Regions from separate parts of the Psychrobacillus sp. FSL K6-1415 genome, predicted to be linked through region 2. Evidence: riboswitches for the same ligand, from Rfam matches in the RefSeq annotation. Region 2 holds a riboswitch; each other region holds the start of a gene.
What was found. A riboswitch is a leader RNA that binds a small molecule or an ion and turns the genes downstream of it on or off. The one in region 2 is predicted to bind lysine.
Positions count from the first base shown of each region.

Region 1: it holds a riboswitch for lysine, as region 2 does, so the genes downstream of both, MKY60_RS12740 (aspartate kinase) here and MKY60_RS20630 (transporter substrate-binding domain-containing protein) in region 2, are expected to answer to the same signal.
Region 3: it holds a riboswitch for lysine, as region 2 does, so the genes downstream of both, MKY60_RS14060 (Na+/H+ antiporter NhaC family protein) here and MKY60_RS20630 (transporter substrate-binding domain-containing protein) in region 2, are expected to answer to the same signal.

Region 1 covers NZ_JBBOOQ010000001.1:2,685,203-2,693,101, forward strand. The annotation lists gene MKY60_RS12730 (succinate dehydrogenase cytochrome b558 subunit) at 1-209, opposite strand, end outside; gene MKY60_RS12735 (YslB family protein) at 492-905, shown strand; gene MKY60_RS12740 (aspartate kinase) at 1,289-2,521, opposite strand; lysine riboswitch at 2,617-2,795, opposite strand; gene uvrC (excinuclease ABC subunit UvrC) at 2,986-4,779, opposite strand; gene trxA (thioredoxin) at 4,830-5,144, opposite strand; gene MKY60_RS12755 (electron transfer flavoprotein subunit alpha/FixB family protein) at 5,894-6,871, opposite strand; gene MKY60_RS12760 (electron transfer flavoprotein subunit beta/FixA family protein) at 6,972-7,745, opposite strand; gene MKY60_RS12765 (enoyl-CoA hydratase) at 7,771-7,899, opposite strand, start outside.
Region 2 covers NZ_JBBOOQ010000001.1:4,174,375-4,182,273, forward strand. The annotation lists gene mtnW (2,3-diketo-5-methylthiopentyl-1-phosphate enolase) at 1-1,003, shown strand, start outside; gene MKY60_RS20600 (2-hydroxy-3-keto-5-methylthiopentenyl-1-phosphate phosphatase) at 1,005-1,670, shown strand; gene MKY60_RS20605 (methylthioribulose 1-phosphate dehydratase) at 1,667-2,281, shown strand; gene MKY60_RS20610 (1,2-dihydroxy-3-keto-5-methylthiopentene dioxygenase) at 2,297-2,830, shown strand; gene MKY60_RS20615 (hypothetical protein) at 2,929-3,654, opposite strand; gene MKY60_RS20620 (amino acid ABC transporter ATP-binding protein) at 3,678-4,412, opposite strand; gene MKY60_RS20625 (amino acid ABC transporter permease) at 4,431-5,192, opposite strand; gene MKY60_RS20630 (transporter substrate-binding domain-containing protein) at 5,255-6,109, opposite strand; lysine riboswitch at 6,234-6,417, opposite strand; gene MKY60_RS20635 (YvrJ family protein) at 7,040-7,204, opposite strand; gene MKY60_RS20640 (helix-turn-helix domain-containing protein) at 7,654-7,899, shown strand, end outside.
Region 3 covers NZ_JBBOOQ010000001.1:2,938,538-2,946,436, forward strand. The annotation lists gene MKY60_RS14025 (NAD(P)/FAD-dependent oxidoreductase) at 1-257, opposite strand, end outside; gene MKY60_RS14030 (YuzB family protein) at 385-621, shown strand; gene MKY60_RS14035 (TIGR01457 family HAD-type hydrolase) at 650-1,414, opposite strand; gene MKY60_RS14040 (DUF86 domain-containing protein) at 1,401-1,862, opposite strand; gene MKY60_RS14045 (DUF3055 domain-containing protein) at 1,947-2,213, shown strand; gene MKY60_RS14050 (YutD family protein) at 2,362-2,703, opposite strand; gene lipA (lipoyl synthase) at 2,718-3,653, opposite strand; gene MKY60_RS14060 (Na+/H+ antiporter NhaC family protein) at 3,763-5,322, opposite strand; lysine riboswitch at 5,403-5,585, opposite strand; gene yunB (sporulation protein YunB) at 5,634-6,404, opposite strand; gene MKY60_RS14070 (bifunctional metallophosphatase/5'-nucleotidase) at 6,447-7,820, opposite strand.

The DNA of each region.
Region 1 (7,899 bases), 1.5 Mb from region 2:
TGGAACATTAATGGAAGATAAATTACGAAGATTTCTAACATTAATCGAAATGGTAGACTCTCCATGAAGTGAGATGCACTATTAAATGCTTCTTCGCCTCTTGTAGCAAAATGGTTTACTACTAAATGCTGCGCTAAAAACAGACCTACTGGAATAATACCTAGTAAGGAATGCAGTCGACGCCAATAAAATTCGCGCTCATTCGACAAAACAATTACCCCCTCAAATTTCCGACCGAAAGGAATGAAAACTATCGCAAAAAAACAATTGTGATCAAAACTTTCACATCATCATGTTACGTATTTATGACATATCCATTGTACTCTCATCATTTTAGAGCGTCAAGGTATCTTTCCGAATTTCCGTATGGATTCCTCTACCTTTTTTGGATAATAATTTGTTTAAATAATCACAATCTATTCGGTCCCCATTCCTATTTTTTTATGATAAAATAAATAGGCAATAATGATTTTGGAAAGAAGGGTTGCTACTTGAATGAAAAGGAACATTCACATGTAACTTCCTTTGGATATGAGTTAATAAGAGACCATGTGCTTACTTCTATTCTCGGAAAACATGAAAAAGATATATTATATTGGGCTGGGAAGGATTTAGCTCGCAAATTCCCCCTTTATTCAATGGAAGAAGCCGTCACGTTTTTCAACGAAGCTGGATGGGGCACTTTGCATTTAGAAAAAACAACAAAAGATTCAGTTTTCTATACGTTAAGTACATATAATCTACCTAGAAGTGGACAGAGTAGAAGTCATCGATTAGAAGCGGGTTTTTTAGCTGAACAACAACAGAAGCTTACTGGTTATTTAACTGAGTGCTACGATGAAGAAGTTAAAAAGAACGGCTTAGTTACTTTACAAATAAAATGGGATTCTAAAACTAAAGGGTAACAGGATAGTCAGCTAATGACTTTTCCTGTTACCCTTTTCAATAAATAAGCGTATATAAAAGTGTCCCGTAAACACAGGGTTTATGTGGCTTGAAAGATTGAATAATACTACTGATTTCCGTTTCAACGCACTTTCATGTTTCAAAGTTAGCGTAACGATACAGAAACAGGCGGATGCTTTCCACGGGGGAGTGATGAGCTATCTCCCTCGCTTACGCGTCGTTGTGATAAAAATCAAACGGTAATAATATAGCAATAAGTCTGTCCAAAGTCTGCAGAAAACGGTAGAAACAGGTTTTGAACTTTAAGAACCAAGCATCTTTTTACCTGTTTTTTTGATTTTATTTGAGATAGTTTAATTTCAACAGTACTTTAAACTATAAATTATTGTACTGATTGATGCGTTAATGCAAGATCAAATTCGTCATGTAATGCATTAGCAGCTTCTATCATATGCTGCTGAGGTACGACAACTGATACTTTTATCTCAGATGTACTTACCATTTTCACAGGAATATTCTCTTTTCTTAATCGGTCAAACATTTGAGCAGCTACCCCTGGGTTTGATACCATCCCTGAACCAACAATAGAAACCTTAGAAAGACCTACTTCAAAATCTGCGAAAGTAAAACCAAGCTCCTGTTTATGTGTTTCTAAAACTGTAATTGTTTCAGCCAAGGATTCCTTTTTAATTGAAAAAGAAACTGCGGGTTTCACTCCATCAACTATCGACTGGACAATTATATCCACGTTAATATGATTTGCAGCTAAAGTAGTAAAAATAGAAGCTAAAGATCCGTTAAATGGCACCTCGTATTCTATAGTTAATCGAACGATATCGGATTCAAACGCTACCCCACGAACTACTAAATTATTTTCCACATCTACTTCCTCCTTCAAAATCGTTCCTTCTCCATCTTTATAACTTGGGCGAACTCGTAATGGAACCTTGTAGTTTTTAGCGAATTCAACCGCACGTGGATGCAATACCCCTGCACCTAAATTAGCTAGTTCTAGCATTTCGTCATATTCAAGTTGTTCCAACCTTCGAGCCTTCTCGATATAGCGCGGATCTGATGTATAAATACCATCAACATCCGTATAAATATCGCAAATTTCTGCTTTGATAGAAGCAGCAATAGCTACAGCAGTTGTATCAGATCCGCCTCTGCCAAGGGTTGTAATCTCTCCTTCTTCTGATATCCCCTGAAAACCTGCTACAATAACCACTTTATTTGAATCAAGTAAACTATCAATTTTAGCGGGATCCAGTTTCAGTATTTTTGCATTTCTATGTATATCATCTGTTATGAGACCAGCTTGAGCACCAGTCAGAGAAATGGCATCTATCCCAATTGCATTTAACCTAATAGAAAGTAAAGCCATCGTAACTTGCTCCCCATTGGATAAGAGCATGTCCATTTCACGTTTTGATGGTGATTCTGCTAATCCAAAAGCAAGGTTTGATAATTCATCCGTTGTTTTACCCATTGCAGATACTACAACAACAATATCATGTCCTTTATCTTTCTCACGTTTCACTCGAGTAGCAACATTTTCAATTTTTTCAGTTGATTCAACTGAAGTACCGCCAAATTTCATTACAATTTTAGTCATGAACATCCGCTCCCTAATTAATCTGTAAGGATTAAAAAATGCTTTCCACATATTGTGAAAAGCATTGTCTCATACACGGTCCAAAAAATCTGCCCATGTGAGATAGCCCTCCAGAATATAAATTCTGACAATTCTACATCTATTAAATGCAGAACCAACAATAGAATAGGAAAAGCTAATCTATGTTTCGGCGAAAAACCCTTTCCACAGCCATTCTAGGAACTTCCCTTCCTCCTGCTGCGTACTGATGTCTAATCGCACCTCTATCTTCACTTAAAATACAGTGAAATATTCAATTACGCCTCGGTGTAAATGCGTCCAGACTTTGAATTGCGTTTACGCATTAACTCCTTCAAAATCTATGACATCCACCAGAAGCTTAACTTGAATCAGCAATTTTTAACCACGTATTTGCGTCGTTTTTGTGTTGAGTCAAGTTAAATTGTTTCAACCATAACACATGATTATTCAGAAGACAATATATTTTTCTGAAAATGATTAACCATGATCTCTGCTTGCTTACTAGGAAGACCCGCTTCCATAAACTCTTCTTTACTAGCAGCTTGTATTTTCTTTAAGGAACCAAAATGCTTTAATAATAACTTTTTCCGTTGAGGTCCGATTCCTTCTATACCATCGAGCGATGATGCAATAGTATGCTTCCCTCTTTGTTGCCTATGGAATGTTATAGCAAAACGATGGACTTCATCTTGAATACGTTGTAGCAAATAAAAACCTTCACTCGTCCGCTTCATCGGTATTAGTTCCAAAGGGTCTCCATATATAAGCTGAGAAGTTTGATGCTTGCCATCCTTTGCAAGACCTGCAATTGGAATATCTAACCCCAATTCATCCTCTATAATTTCTCGTGCAGCTTCAATTTGCCCTTTTCCTCCATCAATAATAATTAAATCAGGCAGTGGCAAGTTTTCCTTAAGTACACGAGTATATCTTCTACGTACAACTTCGCGCATTGCTCCGTAATCATCATGCTTAGCTGCGGTTTTAGTTTTATACTTACGATAATCTTTTTTGCTGGCTCTACCATCAATAAAAACAACCATTGCAGATACCGCATCAGTCCCATGAATATGAGAGTTATCAAAAGCTTCAATTCGCATTGGAGGTGCAATATTCATCGAATCACCAAGCTGCTCTATCGCGCCTATCGTCCGTTCTTCTTGTCTTTCGATTAAATGAAATTTCTCCGTCAGTGCAATTTTAGCATTTTTTTCTGCCAATTCGACCAGATTTTTCTTCGTCCCTCTTTGTGGTACGAAAATCTTCATTTCTAACAGTTTTGAAGACAAGTCAATATCCGTACTCATAGGAACATAAATTTCTTTTGGTTTAATATGTTCTGACTTCGCATAAAATTGACCTAAAAATGTTATAAACTCCTCCTCTGGATCTCGGAAGATTGGAAATAAAGAAACATCTCTTTCAATAAGCTTCCCTTGTCTGATAAAGAATACTTGAACACACATCCATCCTTTATCCACATGGAAACCAAAAATATCTCTGCTTGTGAAATCATTCATCGTCATTTTTTGTTTTTCCATAACTTGTTCAATATGTGAAATCTGATCACGGTACTCTTTTGCTCTCTCAAATTCAAGCGCTTCTGCAGCTGAATTCATCTTCGTAACCAATTCTTTTTTCACTTGCGTATGCCCGCCATTCAGGAAACTAGTAATTTCATGAATGATTTTATCATAAGCATTTGCTTCAATTTTTTTCACACATGGAGCTAGGCACTGACCCATATGATAGTAAAGACAAACTCTATTCGGCATTTTTTGACATTTGCGAAGTGGATATAAACGATCCAGTAGTTTTTTCGTTTCATGTGCCGCATGAGAATTCGGATAGGGTCCAAAGTATTTCCCTTTATCTTTTTTAACTTGTCTTGTAATGATCAGTCTCGGATCTTTTTCAGCAGTAATTTTAATATATGGATACGTTTTATCATCTTTTAACATAATATTGTATTTAGGATCATGTTTTTTAATAAGATGGAGCTCGAGTATTAAAGCTTCCACCTCAGATGAAGTGACGATATATTCAAAGTCAACAATTTCTTGTACTAATCGAAGCGTTTTCCCGTCGTGAGCTCCTTTGAAATATGAGCGCACGCGATTTTTTAATATTTTTGCTTTTCCTACATAGATAATAGTTCCTTGTCGGTCTTTCATTAAGTAACATCCTGGCTCATCTGGTAGGATGGAACACTTTTGTTCGATCAAATCATTATTCATATTATCACCTGTTTAAAAAAACCGGGTACTATGTAGCACCCGGTTTTGAATTATGCGTTTTTTTCTACTAATTGTACTAATGCTTCTTTTGGTTGGAACCCAACAGCCTTGTCTACAGGTTGGCCATCTTTAAATAATACTAGTGTTGGGATAGACATAATACCGAATTGACTTGCAGTCGCTTGGTTTTCATCAACGTCTACTTTTACGATTTTAACTTTATCGCTCATTTCAGCATCCATTTCTTCTAATACTGGAGCTATCATTTTACAAGGTCCGCACCACGTTGCCCAAAAATCTACTAATACTAAACCTTCTTCTATTTCTGTATTAAAAGTTTGATCTGTTCCGTGAACTATTGCCATATTAAAAATTCCTCCTTTGTCTACTATGTAATGATTATAACAGACAGAAATATCTACATCTACATATTAGCTTGAAAGAAAACAACCGATAACAAAACCGAGCAAAACGCCCGATCCTGTAAGAACATAAACATAGATATACCGTTGACGATTTCCGCTCCGGGCGGACGCTTTCCGTGGGGTGAGCGATGAACCATCCCCTCCGCTACGCGTTCGATGGGTTGTTTCATCTGTCTCACTGTTCCCACTGGAGTCGCCGCCCCTACGCTCCAATCAACCGTGTACACTTTTAGTAAAAAGATAGTTGAATGCAATCTCACTTAATTATTCGTAGTATATTTAGATCCGATGTGTTGAAATGGACCATTATACAAAGAAAATTCACTGTCATCAACTATCTTTAAACAATAGCATTTCTTCTAATTCATATTCGACAACAGTATTAACGCTTTCTAAAATTGGATCAATCTTAACATTGTTTTGTCAAAATTTATATTATAGTACTAAGCTATAATTGATTGTAGTGAAATGTGGCGACTCCAGCGGGAAAAGCGTTAGGCGAAGACCCCGCAGCGCAGCGAGGAGGCTGAGGCAATGCCCGCGGAAAGCGTCCACATGTAACGAAAATCACAGGATTATTCATTCTTTAAAATCTTATGAAGACAGTGTACACGATACATTTTCATATACTTTATTCTACAAAAAAGAAGACTGCCCAAAATTGTAGTTTTGTACAGTCTCCATTATTATTAAGCGTTTACTTTAAGTTTTTTGAACTCTTCTATAAGCATTGGAATTACTTCGAACAAATCTCCAACGATACCGTAGTCTGCAACTTTGAAAATATTTGCTTCTGGATCTTTGTTGATAGCTACAATAATTTTCGAGTTAGACATCCCTGCTAAATGCTGAATCGCTCCAGAAATACCTGCTGCGATATAAAGATCCGGAGTTACCACTTTACCTGTTTGACCGATTTGTAATGAATAATCACAATAATCAGCGTCACAAGCTCCACGAGAAGCTCCAACTGCTCCACCTAGTACGTCTGCAAGTTCTTTTAAAGGTGCAAATCCTTCTTCACTCTTAACTCCGCGACCACCAGCGATAACAACTTTGGCTTCCGATAAATCTACACCTTCTGTAGATTTACGAACTACTTCTTTAATAATTGTACGAAGATTAGTTATATCAACTGACATAGAAGATACTTCAGCTGACTTACTATCATCTTTTGCATGAGGCGCAATATTGTTTGGACGGATAGTGATAAATTCAATACCATCTTTTACTTTAACTTTCTCAAAAGCTTTACCAGAGTATATTGGACGGATAAACACGGCCGCATCTCCTTCACCTTCAATAGAAGTTACGTCTGATACTAAACCAATTTGTAGTTTACTTGCAATTTTAGGAGATAAATCTTTCCCAAGTGCTGTATGACCAAATACGATTGCCTCTGGATTTTCCTGTTCAATCACAGCTAGCAATGCTTGACCATAACCGTCTGATGTATATTGTTTTAAATGTGGATGCTCCACAGTTATTACACGATCAGCACCATATTTTCCAAGCTCATTAGCCAGTTCTCCCACTGAATCTCCTAATAGAACACTAACAACTTCTCCGCCGCTAGAAATTTGTTTAGCAGCAGCGATCGCTTCATATGATACGTTACGAAGAGCACCTTCACGTGCTTCTCCTAATACTAATACTTTTTTAGACATGCTTTTTTCCTCCTAATATTAAAATTATTACGAATCAAATATGCATTGGCACATTTTCTCCTGTGCAAACTCTTCGCAGTACAATATTTGCTGTATGAAGTTAAACGACTTTTGCTTCCGAGTGAAGTAAATGAACTAACTCTTTTACTTGATCAGCTAAATCGCCTTCTAATACTTTTCCAGCTTCCTTTTTAGGAGGTAAATAAATTTCGATTGTTTCTGTTTTTGCTTCTACATCATCTTCATCTATATCTAAATCATCTAATTCAACTTCTTCTAAAGGCTTTTTCTTTGCCTTCATAATCCCTGGAAGAGATGGATAGCGTGGTTCATTTAGACCTTGCTGAGCAGTAACCAATAATGGCAATGAAGTTTCTAATACTTCTGTATCTCCTTCAACATCACGTTTAATTGTTACTGTAGTTCCATCAATCTCTAAGTTTGTAATAGTAGTTACATAGTTAATGCCTAAGCTCTCAGCAACTCGTGGCCCAACTTGTCCGGATCCACCATCAATCGCTACGTTACCTGCTAATATTAAATCCGGATTTTTATCTTTTAAGTACTCAGAGATAATATGTGCGGCTGTAAACTGATCTAACTCTTCTACATCATCTTCTATATTAATAAGTACCGCTTTATCTGCACCCATTGCTAGTGCAGTTCGAAGTTGCTTCTCAGCATCTTCTCCACCCATCGTGAGAACTGTTACTTCTCCACCTTGTGCGTCACGAACTTGTATTGCCTCTTCTATTGCATACTCATCGTATGGATTAATGATGAATTCTGCACCATCTTCTTGAATTTTACCCCCGCTTACTACGATTTTCTCTTCTGTATCAAATGTACGTTTTACTAATACATAAATGTTCATTTAGATATCCTCCCAATGTAAAATATTATTTACCTTTAAATATTGGTTCTCTTTTTTCAATAAATGCAGAAATACCTTCTTTTGCATCCTCTGAAACAAATACAGTTCCAAAAGCATTTGCTTCTGCTTTAACACCTTCATGATAGGAAGCTGG
Region 2 (7,899 bases):
AATTAAAATATTCTACCCTGCTGCAAATTTTTCTACTGATATTCCAGCAATATTAACAACGGTCTATGGCAAACTATCCCTAGACGGTGAAGTGAAGTTATTAGATTTAGAATTCGATACGAATCTTTTGTCTCATTTCCCCGGACCACGCTTTGGCATTAAGGGTGTTCGAGAAAAATTAGGAGTTTATGAACGTCCGCTAATCATGAGCATATTCAAAGGAGTCATTGGAAGAGACATAGAATATTTAGCAGAACAACTTAAACAACAGGCATATGGTGGAGTTGACCTTGTAAAAGATGACGAAATCCTATTCGATAATCCACTAACTTCTTTTGAATCACGTATTGCTACTGGACGAGAAGTATTGAGACAGGTGTATGAAGAGACAGGACATCGTACTTTATATGCAGTAAATTTATCAGGACGTACATTTGAATTAAAAGATAAGGCCAAAAAAGCCCGAGAACTTGGGGCAGATGCACTTTTATTTAATGTTCATACTTACGGATTAGATGCCCTTCAGATGTTAGCAGAAGACGATGAAATTCAATTGCCACTTATGGCACATCCAGCTTATAGTGGAGCATTCACTTCCTCAGCATATTATGGAGTTTCAACATCACTTATTCTAGGAAAACTTACTCGTTATGCAGGAGCAGACTTTTCATTATTCCCTTCTCCTTATGGCAGTGTTGCACTAGAAAAGTCTATAGCTCTTTCTTTAGGTGAAGAACTAACAAAAGCCAGTAAAGTTAAACAAAGCTTTCCAGTTCCATCTGCAGGCATTCACCCGGGTCTCGTACCCCTTTTAATGAATGACTATGGAATCGATAGCATTATTAATGCTGGAGGTGGTATACATGGTCATCCAGCCGGTGCAACTGGGGGCGGTTTGGCTTTTAGGCAGGCAGTAACAGCTGTTTTAGAAGAAATTCCATTAGTACAGGCAGCAAAACAACATAGTGAGTTAAAAACTGCACTTGAATTATGGGGGTTATAATATGAGTAAACTTGTAGTTTTTTGTGACTTCGATGGAACTATAACCAATCAAGATAACATTATGGCAATCATGGAAAAATTCGCTCCACCCGAATGGACTCCAATTAAAGAGGATATTTTAAGTCAACGTATTTCCATACGAGATGGTGTAGCAAAGATGTTCTCTCTCCTCCCTATTGAATCAAAAGATGAAATTATTTCTTTTGTACTTGAACAGGCTGTCATCCGCGATGGTTTTAGTGAATTTGTATCTTTTACAAAAAATCATAACATCCCACTTTACATCGTAAGTGGTGGTATAGACTTTTTCGTCCATGAGCTACTAGAACCTTTCAGGCCATTTGCAGGAGTTTATTGTAATGTATCCGATTTTTCTAAGGATACAATTCACATTGAGTTTCCACATAGTTGTGATGAACAATGTACTAGCCAAGGATGTGGTTGTTGTAAACCATCTATTATTCGTACACTTCTTGACCAAGAAGCTATGAGTGTTGTAATTGGGGATTCCATTACCGATTTAGAAGCGGCAAAATTAGGAGATATCATTATTGCAAGGGATTTCTTAATCGAAAAGTGTGAGGAATTAAATATTCCCTATGAACCTTTTGAAAACTTCCACGATGTGATAGACATTATGAACGCTAGGTTAGGCGTGAAATTATGACATTACAAGATAAATGGGATGAACTTGCGGACATAAAAGATGAACTCGCTGCAAGAGATTGGTTTATGGGAACTAGTGGAAACCTCGCTATTAAAGTACGTGATAATCCTATGGAGTTTCTAGTAACTGCAAGTGGTAAAGATAAAAAAAAGAGGACATCGGAAGACTTTTTGCTTGTTGATGCTACTGGAAAACCAGTAGAAAATACTCCTTTAAAACCATCTGCTGAAACATTACTCCATTGTGCAATATATCGAGAAACAAATGCTGCTTGCAGTCTTCACATCCATACAGTTGCAAATAACGTTATCTCTGAGTTGTACGGTGATAAAGGTTCAGTAGATTTTCAAGGCATTGAACTCATTAAAGCTTTTGGTATGTGGGAAGAAGATGCAATACTCTCCATACCAATTATTCCTAACTACGCTCATATTCCCAAACTTGCGGAAGTGTTTACAACTTATATTTCTGCTGACAAAGGAGTAATCCTTATTCGTAACCATGGTATAACTGTTTGGGGAAAAGATGGGTTTGAGGCAAAAAAATTACTAGAAGCTTGTGAGTTTTTATTTCAGTATCAATTAGCATTACACCAAATACACTTAAAATAGAAAGGAAGATTCTTGATGGCTATTATTAAAATCCAAGAAACAAGTGAAACAATTGAAGCACAAAACGAGGTAGAAGCATTTTTAGAAAGTCAGGAAGTAATTTATGAACATTGGGATATAGACAAGTTACCAGAAAACCTTCGTGAAAAATTTAACTTAGACGACGATGAAAAGCAAGAGATTCTAAAAGCTTTCAAAAGTGAAATAGACGACATCTCAACTCGTCGCGGGTACCAGTCCGCCGATATTATTTCTCTATCTGACTCAAACCCTAACCTAGACGAACTGTTAAAAAATTTCGAACGAAAGCACCTTCATACCGACGATGAAGTTCGTTATATTGTAAGTGGTCACGGTATCTTCATCATACAAGGCAAGGATGAACGCTACTTTGAAGTTCATCTTTCACCTGGTGATTTGATATCTGTGCCCGAGAATATTACACACTACTTCACATTATCTGAGGATCGTAAAGTTGTTGCTGTTCGCATTTTTGTAACAACAGAGGGATGGGTTCCAGTTTACCAAGATGAAGTAGTAGAACAATAAAAATACCTACTTACCCTAGGAATAAATGAATAACGATAAGGTAGTCAATTACTGCTTCTGCGGCTATTTCTTTCTAAAACAAAAAAAGTGGACTCATTTTATGAATTCCACTTTTTTATGTCTATTCGGTAAATTCCTTTTATATCTCGTAATATACATCCATTAGCCTCAAAAATACGTCTCATGGGCTTGTTATTTGTATCTGTGCTTCCCACATATACCTTCGCACCAAAATTTTTCAAGAGTTCTAATGAAATAGCATGAAATATCGTTCCGTATCCTTTGCATCGTTGTTCTGGTACAACCCCAAAGTAAAACATTCTTCCCTCATCAGTAGTCCCTTGTTCAATATGTGGAATACTAATACCGTAGTTCATTGCATTTTGAGAAAAGATAAAGCAATGGTCTCGCCACTTAACACCTATTTCACTTTCAAGTGATTCCATTATTTGATTGATAGTAAATATATTATTTTTGTTAGCTGAACCACTCCTACATGAATCGTACAATGTAGCAAAAGCCAAATCAGTCATATGACTATCGGAAAGAGATTGTACTTGAAAGCTACCAGAACTTATAAATGGTCCTTCCAATGTCTTTGTGTATTCTACAATAGAAGACACTTTTTTAAACCGACGCTTGAAGATCCAGTCCTCATTCTCTTCATCTATTAATAGTGATAAATATGCTACTTTTTCTTCTTTCCACTCTGCTAATATTTTATCAAATGCAATTAAGTAATCAATGTTTGGAACATAAGATACTTTTAGTTGATCCACAAGCCAGTATTCCTGATCTTTTTTAATCAGATTGAAAAGGTTCACCTATCGATTCCCCCATGCTGTTGTTAGCTTAATGTTCGTTTTAAGAAAGCCTTTGTTCGATCTTCCTTTGGATTGTTAAAGATTTGTTCAGGCGTTCCTTCCTCAGCAATTACTCCTTTATCCATAAAAACAACTCGATCAGCAACTTCTTTAGCAAACTCCATTTCATGTGTAACTATTAACATAGTAAGTCCTGTGCCCGCTAACTCTTTCATCACCTTAAGCACCTCTCCAACCATTTCTGGATCAAGTGCGGAAGTTGGCTCATCAAATAACATAACATCTGGTTCCATCGATAGCGCTCTCGCTATCGCAACACGTTGCTTTTGACCACCCGATAATTGCTTAGGTTTAGCGTTTACATAATGATCCATTCCAACTACTTTTAAGTATTTTAAAGCAATTTTTTCGGCATCTTCTTTAGAGCGTTTTAACACTTTTACTTGTCCAACCATACAGTTGCTCAGCACGTTATGGTTGTTGAATAAGTTAAATTGTTGGAAAACCATTCCTAACTTTTTTCTGTAAGCATGGATATCGTGTTTTTCATCTAAAATATTCTCTCCATGATAGATGATTTGCCCTCCACTAGGCTTTTCTAACAAATTTATACAACGAAGTAAAGTAGACTTTCCCGATCCAGAGGAACCAATGATGCAAACAACCTCTCCTTTGTTCACTGAAAAATCTATATCTTTTAAAACCTCATGATTTCCGAAGGATTTACTTAAATGTTGAACTTCGATGACATTTTGCATAGATTTCTCCTCCTTCGTTTAATCTATATTAGTATTACTTTTTGTTAACATAAGTTGCGGTGGTGGTTGTCCAATCATGCTATAGTTTTCTGGTCCATCTAGTTTTCTTTCTATATAACGTAATATTAATGTTACTGTAAAAGTCATGACGAAATATAAAATACATGCTATAAAGAACGGTTCAAAATACTTAAAGCTTATTCCTGCAACTGTTTTTGCTTGAAAATATAGTTCCGTAACACCGATCACATTTAATACCGATGTATCTTTAATATTAATGATAAATTGGTTGCCTGTTGCTGGCAGTATATTTCGGATGACTTGAGGTAAAACAACACTCCACATTGTTTGGAAGTGATTCATACCAATTGCTTGTGCTGCCTCGAATTGTCCCTTATCAATCGAAATGACACCACCACGTACAATTTCTGCCATATAAGCACCCGTGTTAATCGAAACGATAAATATTGCAGCCATTGTACGGTCCATATCTATTCCAAAAGCTAGTGCAGAGCCATAGAATATTACCATTGCTTGTACAATCATTGGTGTTCCTCTGAAAAACTCAATATAAACAGAAAGAATCAGATTAACTATTTTTAATACAATACGTTTTAGTTTTCTCTCAGGCGTAGGAATTGTACGAATAACTCCTGCCAGCAAACCAATAACTGCTCCAAAAATCGTACCAATTATGGAGATTAGTAGTGTCATTCCTGCTCCACGAAGGAACATCGGCCAGTTACTTGTAATCATCGAAATAATATATTCAATGCTCATACATTTCCCTCCTTCCACATAAAAACCGACTGCAAAAAGATGCAGCCGGTATCACATCATTTTTATTCTGCAGCTGGTTGATTATTAATCGCCTTATCCATAATTTCTTGACGTTCTTCTTCCGTTATTTCCGCTAAAATTTCATTAATTTTATCTGTTAAGTCACTACCTTTTTTCAAACCTACAGCGACTGCTGTATCTTCTTCCTTTGCTTTAAATCCTTCTGTGAACTCCACCATTGCAAAGTTCTCGTTTGCAGAAGATGCGCTAATTCCTTCTGGTCTTTCAGATACATATCCATCAATAACTCCAGACTCTAATGCCACACGCATTGCCGCGAAATTATCTGACGCTGGTTGTTTTTGCACATCTTTAATTTGATCGATAACACCATAATGTGATGTATTTAATTGACCTGTAATTTTAGCACCACTAAAATCTTGAATCGAAGTAGCCCCTTCAAAAGCACCGCCTTTTTTTACTACCATAACAAAGTTGGAGGTGTAGTAGTTTTCCGAGAAGTCGATTGTTTCTTTACGCTCTTTTGTAGGTGACATTCCCGCTATGATTGCATCAATTTTGTCTGATTGCAATGATGGTACAAGACCGTCCCACTCTGTTTTGACGATAACTAGTTCTTTTCCTAATCCGTCAGCAATTCGTTTAGCAATTTCCACATCATATCCACCAGCATATTCCGCATTACCATCAATCTTCACTCCACCATTAGAGTCATCTAGTTGTGTCCAGTTAAAAGGTGCATAACCAGCTTCTAAACCAACTGTAAATGTATCTACTGCTGCTTCTTTACTATTATCAGATGAAGACCCTGAAGTTTCAGTAGCATCTGTTCCACATGCTGCTAATAATAATAACAAGCTTGCGAATATCGTTATAAATACTAATCTCTTTTTCATTTTAATTACTCCCTTTTTATCAGTGTATGTTTGTTCCTATAAAAAAAGACAACTTGTACAAAAAAAGACCTGAGATGAACTCAGGTCGCAATATGTATAGTTGCCCAAATCCTCTACTTTTCCCAAATGAGATAGCACACCATTATAAACCGGGATGTTTATAATGGACAGTCCTGCAATTATTAACTGCAGACCCAGCAAGTAATACCGAGAAATATTACTAACTTCGGCGACATTTCCTTCTCCATAGAATTATAGCTTCTCAAACTCCACTATGGACTGTTAAATATCGCGCCTCTACCTCACTATACTAAGTGAGGTCGTATTCAATTATGTTTCATAGTCTACATTAGACATACTTATCTGTCAACTGACTCTCGAAAAAACTATTTATACGTTGAGATTAATAGCTACATGATCAGATATACCAATTTTAGAGTAAAGATACTGCTAATGATTCTTCTAAAAAGATTCAAATCGATAAACATTTCCATAGTTGTTATTTACTTATCTGGCGTTCGGATAGGACTATCTAGTTTTGGATTCAATTAATTCCTATGGATAAACTTATCGGTACTATCCTTCTTGAAACAAGACAAGATTTCTACTGCATAAGAAAAATTAATTTTGGATTGTGGGCTTACGTAATCTATTCGGTAAGTTAAATCGTCAATAGGGGGATAACCAATTTTTTGAATGTAGAAGTAATTGTGGAAAATAAACTAAAAAATTATATTATGATTTACATGAAAAAAGTAATCCATTTTTTGAGTTAGCCACTCGGTATGGATTACTTTTCACTTCTGTCATTCTCGTTAAAGAAAATCGTAGGTTCAGAGTGAAAATAAGCTTAACTTCCATTCTTAAAAAGAGTTTTTTCTCTAGCAATTTATATAATCAACAGGATATCAGTTTCATCCATGTTACATGTTACTTTCTTTTTTCTATGCTATTGTTAACAACATTTGCTATATTGTGAATGGTATTTTCTAGAGCGTCTATTTTATTTTCAAATCGATGCAATAAGTAAATAGTGACTACAATGGGAAATCCAAAGTTTCCAATTAGTTGTACAATGTTTCCCTCGCCAATCATGCGTTATCCCCCTTTCTTTAATTTTTACCATTCCTTAAGCGTTGATATACCTGTTGAGTAAACCCCTTCGAATTGTATTCTAATGAGCTGACTTGTCCGAAAAGAGGAAAATCATCCATCAGTCTATTCCAAAATCACCTTGGATTTAAATTAATTGATATTTATCATATTATACTAAATATTTAGTATTTTTAGAATAACTATAAGTTGGGAAACACGCTCTACTATCTTAGATTATTAATACATATCTAATACTAATTTCTTAATTTAATGAAATTTTACTATATTTTAATAAAAATTGGATAAGTAAAAATCCTATATTCTACAACTTTCTACTACTTATTATGCTTTTCAACCAAGTATCAGTCGTTTCAAGTCGAACGATTGAAAAAGGATATTTTGTTTTTTTCAAGAATTAGTACATTACTAATTCATAAGGGGTGAAGAAAATGAGTAGTATAGGTCATATAATAAAATCGGAAAGATTAAACCAAAGTATGAAACAAACCACATTGGCCAAGGGAATCTGCTCTACATCCTACTTAAGCAAAATAGAAAATAATTTAACTATTCCAAGTGACGAAGTAATAACGTTTTTACTTAAAAAACTAAATATAGAAATAGATCAAGTATCCAGTGAAAAGGAAAATAAAGTTATTGCATCGTTATCTGAACTGTACAAAATGGGAGTATTA
Region 3 (7,899 bases), 1.2 Mb from region 2:
ACTTGTTTGCTTTCTACATCAATTTCTATAATTTCTCCGTAGGTAACTTTTAATTTTTCGTTTTCTGGGAAGGCTACTCGAATACCACTATCCGGAGATGTTCCAGCAGCTAGAGCATAAAATTCAGTCTTTAAACTATGAAATGGTGTTCTGTCTATTAAAGTAATTTCTACATCATCAGGAATATTATTTGGTAATAAGCGAAGTAATATTCGCATATTTCCATATCCCCCACCTAACAATACTAATTTTCGCATAATATTCTCCCTTAAATTTAATGTCATCTCAAATTATAATAGATTGTGATACATTTCACAATAGAACATCTTAATTGACGTTTTCTTTAAAAAAGAGTAGCATGACCATGTAGTGAGGTGAACAGCTGTGAATCCTATGGTTGAATTTTGTATAAGCAACCTTGCAAACGGGTCCCAAGAAGCTTTTGATATATTAGAACAGGACTCTAATTTAGATGTGTTAGAGTATGGTTGCTTGAGTTATTGCTCCCTCTGTTCTGAAACTTTATTTGCCATTGTAAATGGAGAGGTTGTAGAAGCAAATACCCCAAGCGAACTTGTTGCAAACATTTATCAATATATAGAGGACAATCCTCTATTTTAAAAGACTGAGGCTTTGTGCTACAGTCTTTTTATTTTGTCCATTCACTTAATGATTCCAAATAATAGGTAGGTTGCTCCGCTTGAACCTTTACTTCTGCTGTACTATTTACCCCACTATTCACGTGCACTGTATCAATCCCCATATGAATTCCAGTTAAAATATCTGTTTGATAATTATCTCCGATCATAACCATCTCTTCTTTGTCGAAGCCATACTGTTTTTGTATGAACTCTAACATAAATGACTGAGGTTTTCCCATATACAAAGGCTCGACTCCAGTAGAATACTCGACTAACTTTGTAAAAGCCCCATTACCTGGCAAAAACCCTATTTCTGTAGGGAAAGCATGATCACTATTTGTTGATAGAAACGCTGCTCCAGCTCTAACTGAAAGACAGGCAGTAGCCAGCTTTTCATAATTAATGTCACGATCAATTCCAAGAACGACAACATCTGCCATACCTTTAGTAATCGAAATACCTCTCGATTTAAGAGCATCTTCTAATCCAAGTTCACCAATCATAAAAACTTCTTTGTGCGGTATATACTCGCTAATATAATTTGCTGCAGCAATAGAAGATGAAATAATATGTTCAGTATCTACATGAATATCCATAATAGCTAGTTTTTCTTGCAGCTGCTTTTGCGTCATAGAAGAGTTATTTGTAACAAAAAAAGGCTGGATCTCATTGCTTTGTAAATAATGTATAAATTCCACAGCTTCATGAATTGGCGTTTTACCTCTATAGACAGTTCCATCTAAATCAATAAAATATGCTTTATAATTTAACATTAGAATCCTCAGGTAAAAAAGCTGAAACTGGTCCTAATTCGTCTATTAGATATGTTTCTACAGCTTTAGGAAATTCCTTTAAGTATTGTAAATTCTTTACGAGAATTCCTTCTAATTGCTTGTGATCTACCGCATAAAATTGACGAACAAGTACTTTTCTAAAATTTATAACTTCTTTTAAAGGGCCGTCCATTTCAACGGTGATAACTTTTTCATCTGTTAAAATATCGATAATATCATCGTACCCACCTGGATCACGCATAATAAATCCGTCGATCATCGAATTCCCTACATCGATAACAGATTCAATAATATTTTGACCAATTCGCTCGAACGCTAATTTGGATACTTCATCTGCTTGCCAATCTTTTTTTGTCTCTATAATGTTTAACAACTGGTTCATATGTGCCAATGTTAAAGCAATTTTTTTTCTATCTACAAAATACATTGAAAAGCCTCCTAATAGTTGCTCAGTTGATATATACTCCTATTCTATAGTACCATAATTCTATGGTAGGAAGGAGTGTCACTAGTGGAACGATTTTATTTGTACGATGATGTAGAGGATACCAAAACACGATTTGTAGGTTTTACAGGGGAATCCCAAAGATATGATTTAGCTATTTCCCAAAGCTCTCGTTTTTTTGGAAAAGTACTTGTGATGGATATACAATATGGACGGGCAGCTATAATCGGTCCCGATGATGTGGACGAACCAGGCTATCTGGAGCATGTATTTAATAGATCAGAAGAAGAAGCGCTGGAATTAAGAGATTATTTACGCGAGTTATTAAGTTAATATGAGGAGGCTAGTTGTGTTTCCTTACACTTCGGACTTGCTGATAGCCCATAAACTTACTATATTGGCCCTTAAGCCTCGTGCTATAACCCATAAATGTGAGATAAGCGCCCATACATCTTCCAACAACAAAAAAACCTTAAGCAGATCATAATTGATCTTGCTCAAGGTTTTCGTTTACTTCTTTTATTGCTTCTACAGAAACTACTTTTGGTGCTACTCCTATTTTCTTCACGACAAAATAGGCACAGCCAAAATTACAGTATTCATATAAATAATCTTTCATCGTCCCTATTTTCGTATCAAATGTAGCTTTGTGACTACGATCCTCAAAAAAACCTTTAAGACGAAGCTGACCATAACCCCAATCGCCCATAATATAATCGTATTTAGTTAATATTTCACTATAACGATCTAAAAAGGCTTCTTCTTTAAATGCCTCACGAAAATCTTCTATAATCTCATAAGTAAAGCCTTCTGCAACTATCATTTAATCACCATCCATTAGCTATTTGGAGTAGCTAGAAGTTCCTCACCTTGCAATTGTCTTTGCTTAGCCGCAGCGTTAACCTGTTCATCTGCGTGATAACTACTTCTAACAAGTGGACCAGCTTCACAATGTGAGAATCCTTTGCTCATGGCAATTTTGCGCAATTCTCCAAATTCGGCTGGGGTATAGTATTTAAGAACTGGTAAATGCTTTTTGCTAGGTTGTAAGTATTGACCTATCGTCATTATATCTACGTTGTTAGCACGAAGGTCATCCATCACTTCTATTATCTCTTCATGTGTTTCCCCTAAACCTAGCATTAACGATGATTTTGTCGGAATACTTGGTTGCATTTCTTTTGCTCGACGCAGTAATTCAAGGGAACGATCGTATTTTGCTCTTGCACGAACTCTAGGAGTAAGTCTACGAACCGTTTCAATATTATGGTTAAGAATATCTGGTTTTGCATCCATAATATTACGGATATTCTGCTCAATCCCACCCATATCAGAAGGTAAAACTTCAATTGAAGTGAAAGGATTTTTTCGTCGAATCGCACGGATAGTTTCAGCAAAAACCTCAGATCCACCATCTTTTAAATCATCTCGAGCAACTGCTGTAACAACAACATGTTTTAGATTCATAATAACAACCGAATCAGCAACTCTTTCTGGTTCTGCCAAATCCAACTCATTAGGTAGTCCGGTTTTCACTGCACAAAAACGGCATGCACGTGTACAAATAGCTCCTAAAATCATAAATGTAGCAGTTCTACGTGAACCCCAACACTCATGTATATTTGGACATTTTGCTTCCTCACATACTGTATTTAGATTATTTTCACGCATTAACTTTTTAAGACCTTTGTATTCATCATTCGTATTTAACTTGATTTTTAGCCACTCTGGTTTTCTTTGGTACTCTGTTTTCGTTGGTTTACACGATGTCATTTCATCTCGACCCCATTCTAAATAAACTAACTACACTGTTGTCAATGTAACATATTATTTAATTGCAAACAACCATACAAATAACAGAGACTTCCAATTTTAAGATTAGCTAAACTACTCTTTTACTTTTGAGACTCCATATAGAGAAAAATAAGATAAGGATGATGACTACCGTTATAAATCCAAAGATAACGGAACCAGTAAGACCTAGTACTAAATATCCAATTGCAGCAATGACTGCACTAACAATCGCATAAGGTAACTGGGTCATTACATGGTCAATTACGTTAACGCCTGCACCAGTTGCAGACATAATGGTTGTATCAGAAATAGGTGAACAATGGTCTCCAAAAACTGCACCTGCTAAAACTGCTGCTAAAACAGGTAGTAGTAATTCTGGCTCTACTACCATAATGATGCTTGCACCTATTGGCAGTAAAATCCCAAACGACCCCCATGAGGAACCAGTTGCGAAAGCCATAAATGCTGTTAAAACAAATAGTAAGAATGGGATTATCCCTACTGGAATATTATTTTCTGTAACGATTTTAGCCAAAAACTCACCAGTTCCCAGTGCATTGATTAAAAATGAAAGTGCCCAAGCAAATATTAAAATACAAATAGCCGGTAACATTGAATTAATACCAGAAATAACTGCTTTCCCTAGCAATCCAACATTCGCTTCTGGATTTTGTTTGAATTGACGAGTGTATAATAGTATTGCTAATATACTCGATACAATTCCACCTATAAATAATGAAAGTGGTACATCTGTGTTCTCAAAAATAACAAATAAGTTCATCACTTTTCCTGAAGCCTGGTACCCTGTCCAAAACATTGAAGCTAGTGTAACAGCTATTAATGATACAATCGGTAAAATTAAATCATTCACTTTTCCATAATTATTTTCCGGGAAATTACCTTGTAAATCACCTGGATTAGATTTATTTGGATCAAAAAGCACTCCTGTTTCTTTTGCACGTTTTTCATGTTTTTTCATCTCACCTAAATCATTGTCTGTCCATGCTATAAAAAATACCATTGCAAGAGCAGCAATAACATAGAAATTCATCGGGGCCATTATCAGAAATGCCTGAAGTGGTGTATAGTCTGTTACTGCATAAGTAGCGAAAATAACACCTAACTGACTTATTAGAAATGCTCCCCAGCTAGAAACTGGAGAAACTACACAAACTGGTGCTGATGTAGAGTCTATAAAATAAGCTAACTTTGCACGTGATACTCGATGAGAATCTGTAATTGGACGTGCAATCTGTCCAACAGCAAGTGCATTAAAATAATCATCTACAAAAATAATAATTCCTAAGAAGACTGTTAATAGCTTAGATCCACGATTTGTTTTAATACGTTTAACAGCCCATGCTGCAAAGGCAGTACTTCCACCAGATAAGCTGACAATGGCGGTAATTACGCCTAGCATCAATATGAAAGATAATATAAAGATATTGTACACATTTAATCCATTTTCCCAAAACGATGTGATAAAGGAATCCCAAAGAATATTTAATGAGTCAATTGGCGAAAAACTTTCTACTAATAAAGCTGCCGAAACGATTCCGGCCCCTAATGATAGCAAAACTCTCTTCGTAACAAGCACCATTACAATCGCTAGTAATGGCGGTAAAATCGAAAATATCGTATTTTCCAAAACAAATCCTCCTAAATATAAAAAGCCAACCTAATGTATATATAGGTTGGCTTTTAGTTAAAATTTTAAGCATAAATTTTATACTCTGTAGCTCTCCATTTATACTGGTGTATAAATGACAGTGTTATTTTTGTTCAAAATAACCCCAACTAGATTTGTCTCGACGATCAGCATCTAATTTCGGCATAACTTCCTTCCGTTTACAATCACAGTTGTCATTCTCCTGTAAACTACTCTTAAGTCATGCGGCCTCTACCTATTCTTATTCATTTCCACTAGTATATCAGTAAATACTATAATTTTAAGGTTTTTTATTTTTCTGGTAATGGTAATGGAACTTCTATTGATGGAGCTGCATCACCATCGCCACCTGTGTATATATAAGGAACCTGGCCTTGTACAATCCCCATTGCAACAGGTATACTCTGTTCAACTGTACTCATTTTACTTGCTAGAGGAACGATTATTTGTACATTTACTTTAATGTGAATATTGACTTCTACATACGCATTATTAATACCAAATTTTGTAATCGAAGGTACTACATTCGATTGTACATTACCGATGACGTGAAAGCGTATTGGAATTTTCGGGCCTAAATTACCGATAAGGGGAATATTCGTCGCTTGCCCCATTGGCACGAAAAATACGACTCCACCTTGATCCTCCATCGTTTGTTTATCGTACTCGATGTCATCTAAGTAAGGTAGGCTTGAAAAGTCCCCCTGCTCAGCCTGCTCCAAATGGGCCTGAACTAATTGATTTGTATCAGCCAATACACGATTAATTATTTCTGTATTAAATCGTGTAGTTACCATTGTGGTACTATCTGAAGGAACCTCTTCGATTATGTCATTTACATCGAGCGTATTGGAAATTCTTGAGTTAATCGCTTTATTGATTACCATAGATGCTATTTTATTCGTTTGAACTTCTGCATATTGTAGATAGGTAGTAGTCAACTGCTCATTAATATAATAGATGAGACCTCCAACTGATAACAAGAAAGCAGTTAAAAAAATAGCTATTTTACGCTGATTAGTAAAGAAAGCAAATCGTTTTTTTTTCTTTCTATAGAACAAAAACAATCCTCCTAATTACTACATATGTAAGGAGGAGGACTTTCATGACTTATATTCATTTTTTTCTTGCTGTCCATACCATTTCACGATATCACGAATCATCTCCGGCATAAAGTATTGTTTTGGAGCAAACTTTAATGAAGGAAAAAAGTAACCGAAAGTAAACATATCTAAAGTTGCCAATGTATAGATTTTCTCGATTTCAAGAGGTATTTCATTGACTAACACTGTTCCATCTTCCAGCTCTTGAAGCTGTTCATATAGGATTGCTCCAAGATAGTTGCCTCTGAACCCTAGCCCCTTTACTTCAAGCTTTGGCCATTTTTCATTTTTTCCCGTACGAATAACCTCGAGTAGCTCTGCTCCAGTTAATGTAATAACACACGGATTAATCGGGTGAGGCAAACATTGGTGTAAGTCACTTGCAGTAATTGACCCTTGATGAAGATCCTTTAAGAAGATACCCGCCGGAAACATTGCACAGTTTGCATTAGTAAAGGAAAGTAATGCTTTTCCAAAAAAATGAGATAAATCGGATTCCATAAACCATTCCTTCTTTAATCTGGAAGGATTGTAGAAAGCAATACTAGACATTTCAGCTATTCCTTCATTTTCCCAAGCTAACTGCGTATCATTTGCGTTAGAGGGAACTGGCAGTGTTTCTGTTCGAATTAATACCGCTTTCTTAGATTGGATAACCCTTTTCACATGATCAAACTCCAACGTTACAAGTCCAACATTCATACCAAATTTACCTGTCGCTGCTTGCAACGAATTCCCTATTACCTTACCTTCTTCAAAGGCGTGATGTGTATGTGACCCCAAAACTAAGTCTACTTGTGGAATTTCCAAAGAAATTATTTCATCCTGTGACATGCCTAAGTGAGACATACAAATAAGTACATCCACTTGTGGACGAAGTATAGTACATACCTCTTTCAGACGTGGAATCGGATCTTGAACATGCCAACCTAACTTTTCATAATAAATGCCATAATCTGCAGTTGCCGCAACAATTCCTATTTTAATGCCTGTTGGTGTCACATGTATTTTATATGGTAATACCCATGTAGGAATATTCCCTTCCAAATCAGTAAAATTGGATACGATCACTTCAAAATTAGCATCTATGTATAACGCTTCCAAGTCATTATGACTTAAGGTGATTCCCTCGTTGTTCCCAATCGTTACATAATCATATTGAGCGTCATTTAACAGTTGTACATTTCCCTTACCAAGAGTACCTTCTGTAAATATATTAGACCGATCCAAATGATCCCCAATATCTAACGTTAAATAGGAAGCTTCTGAACTATGGTTTTTCCGTCTATCATTGAGAAATTGATGAATAATTGGCCAATTTTCTAGATGACTATGTAAGTCATTTGTATGGTATATATAAATCGTCTCTCTCATTCTTCACCCACCTTAATCAAATAAGAATTGGCATATTTGCGTCCAGATTTTTATTGAGCTCGCTCGATAATTTCTTTAA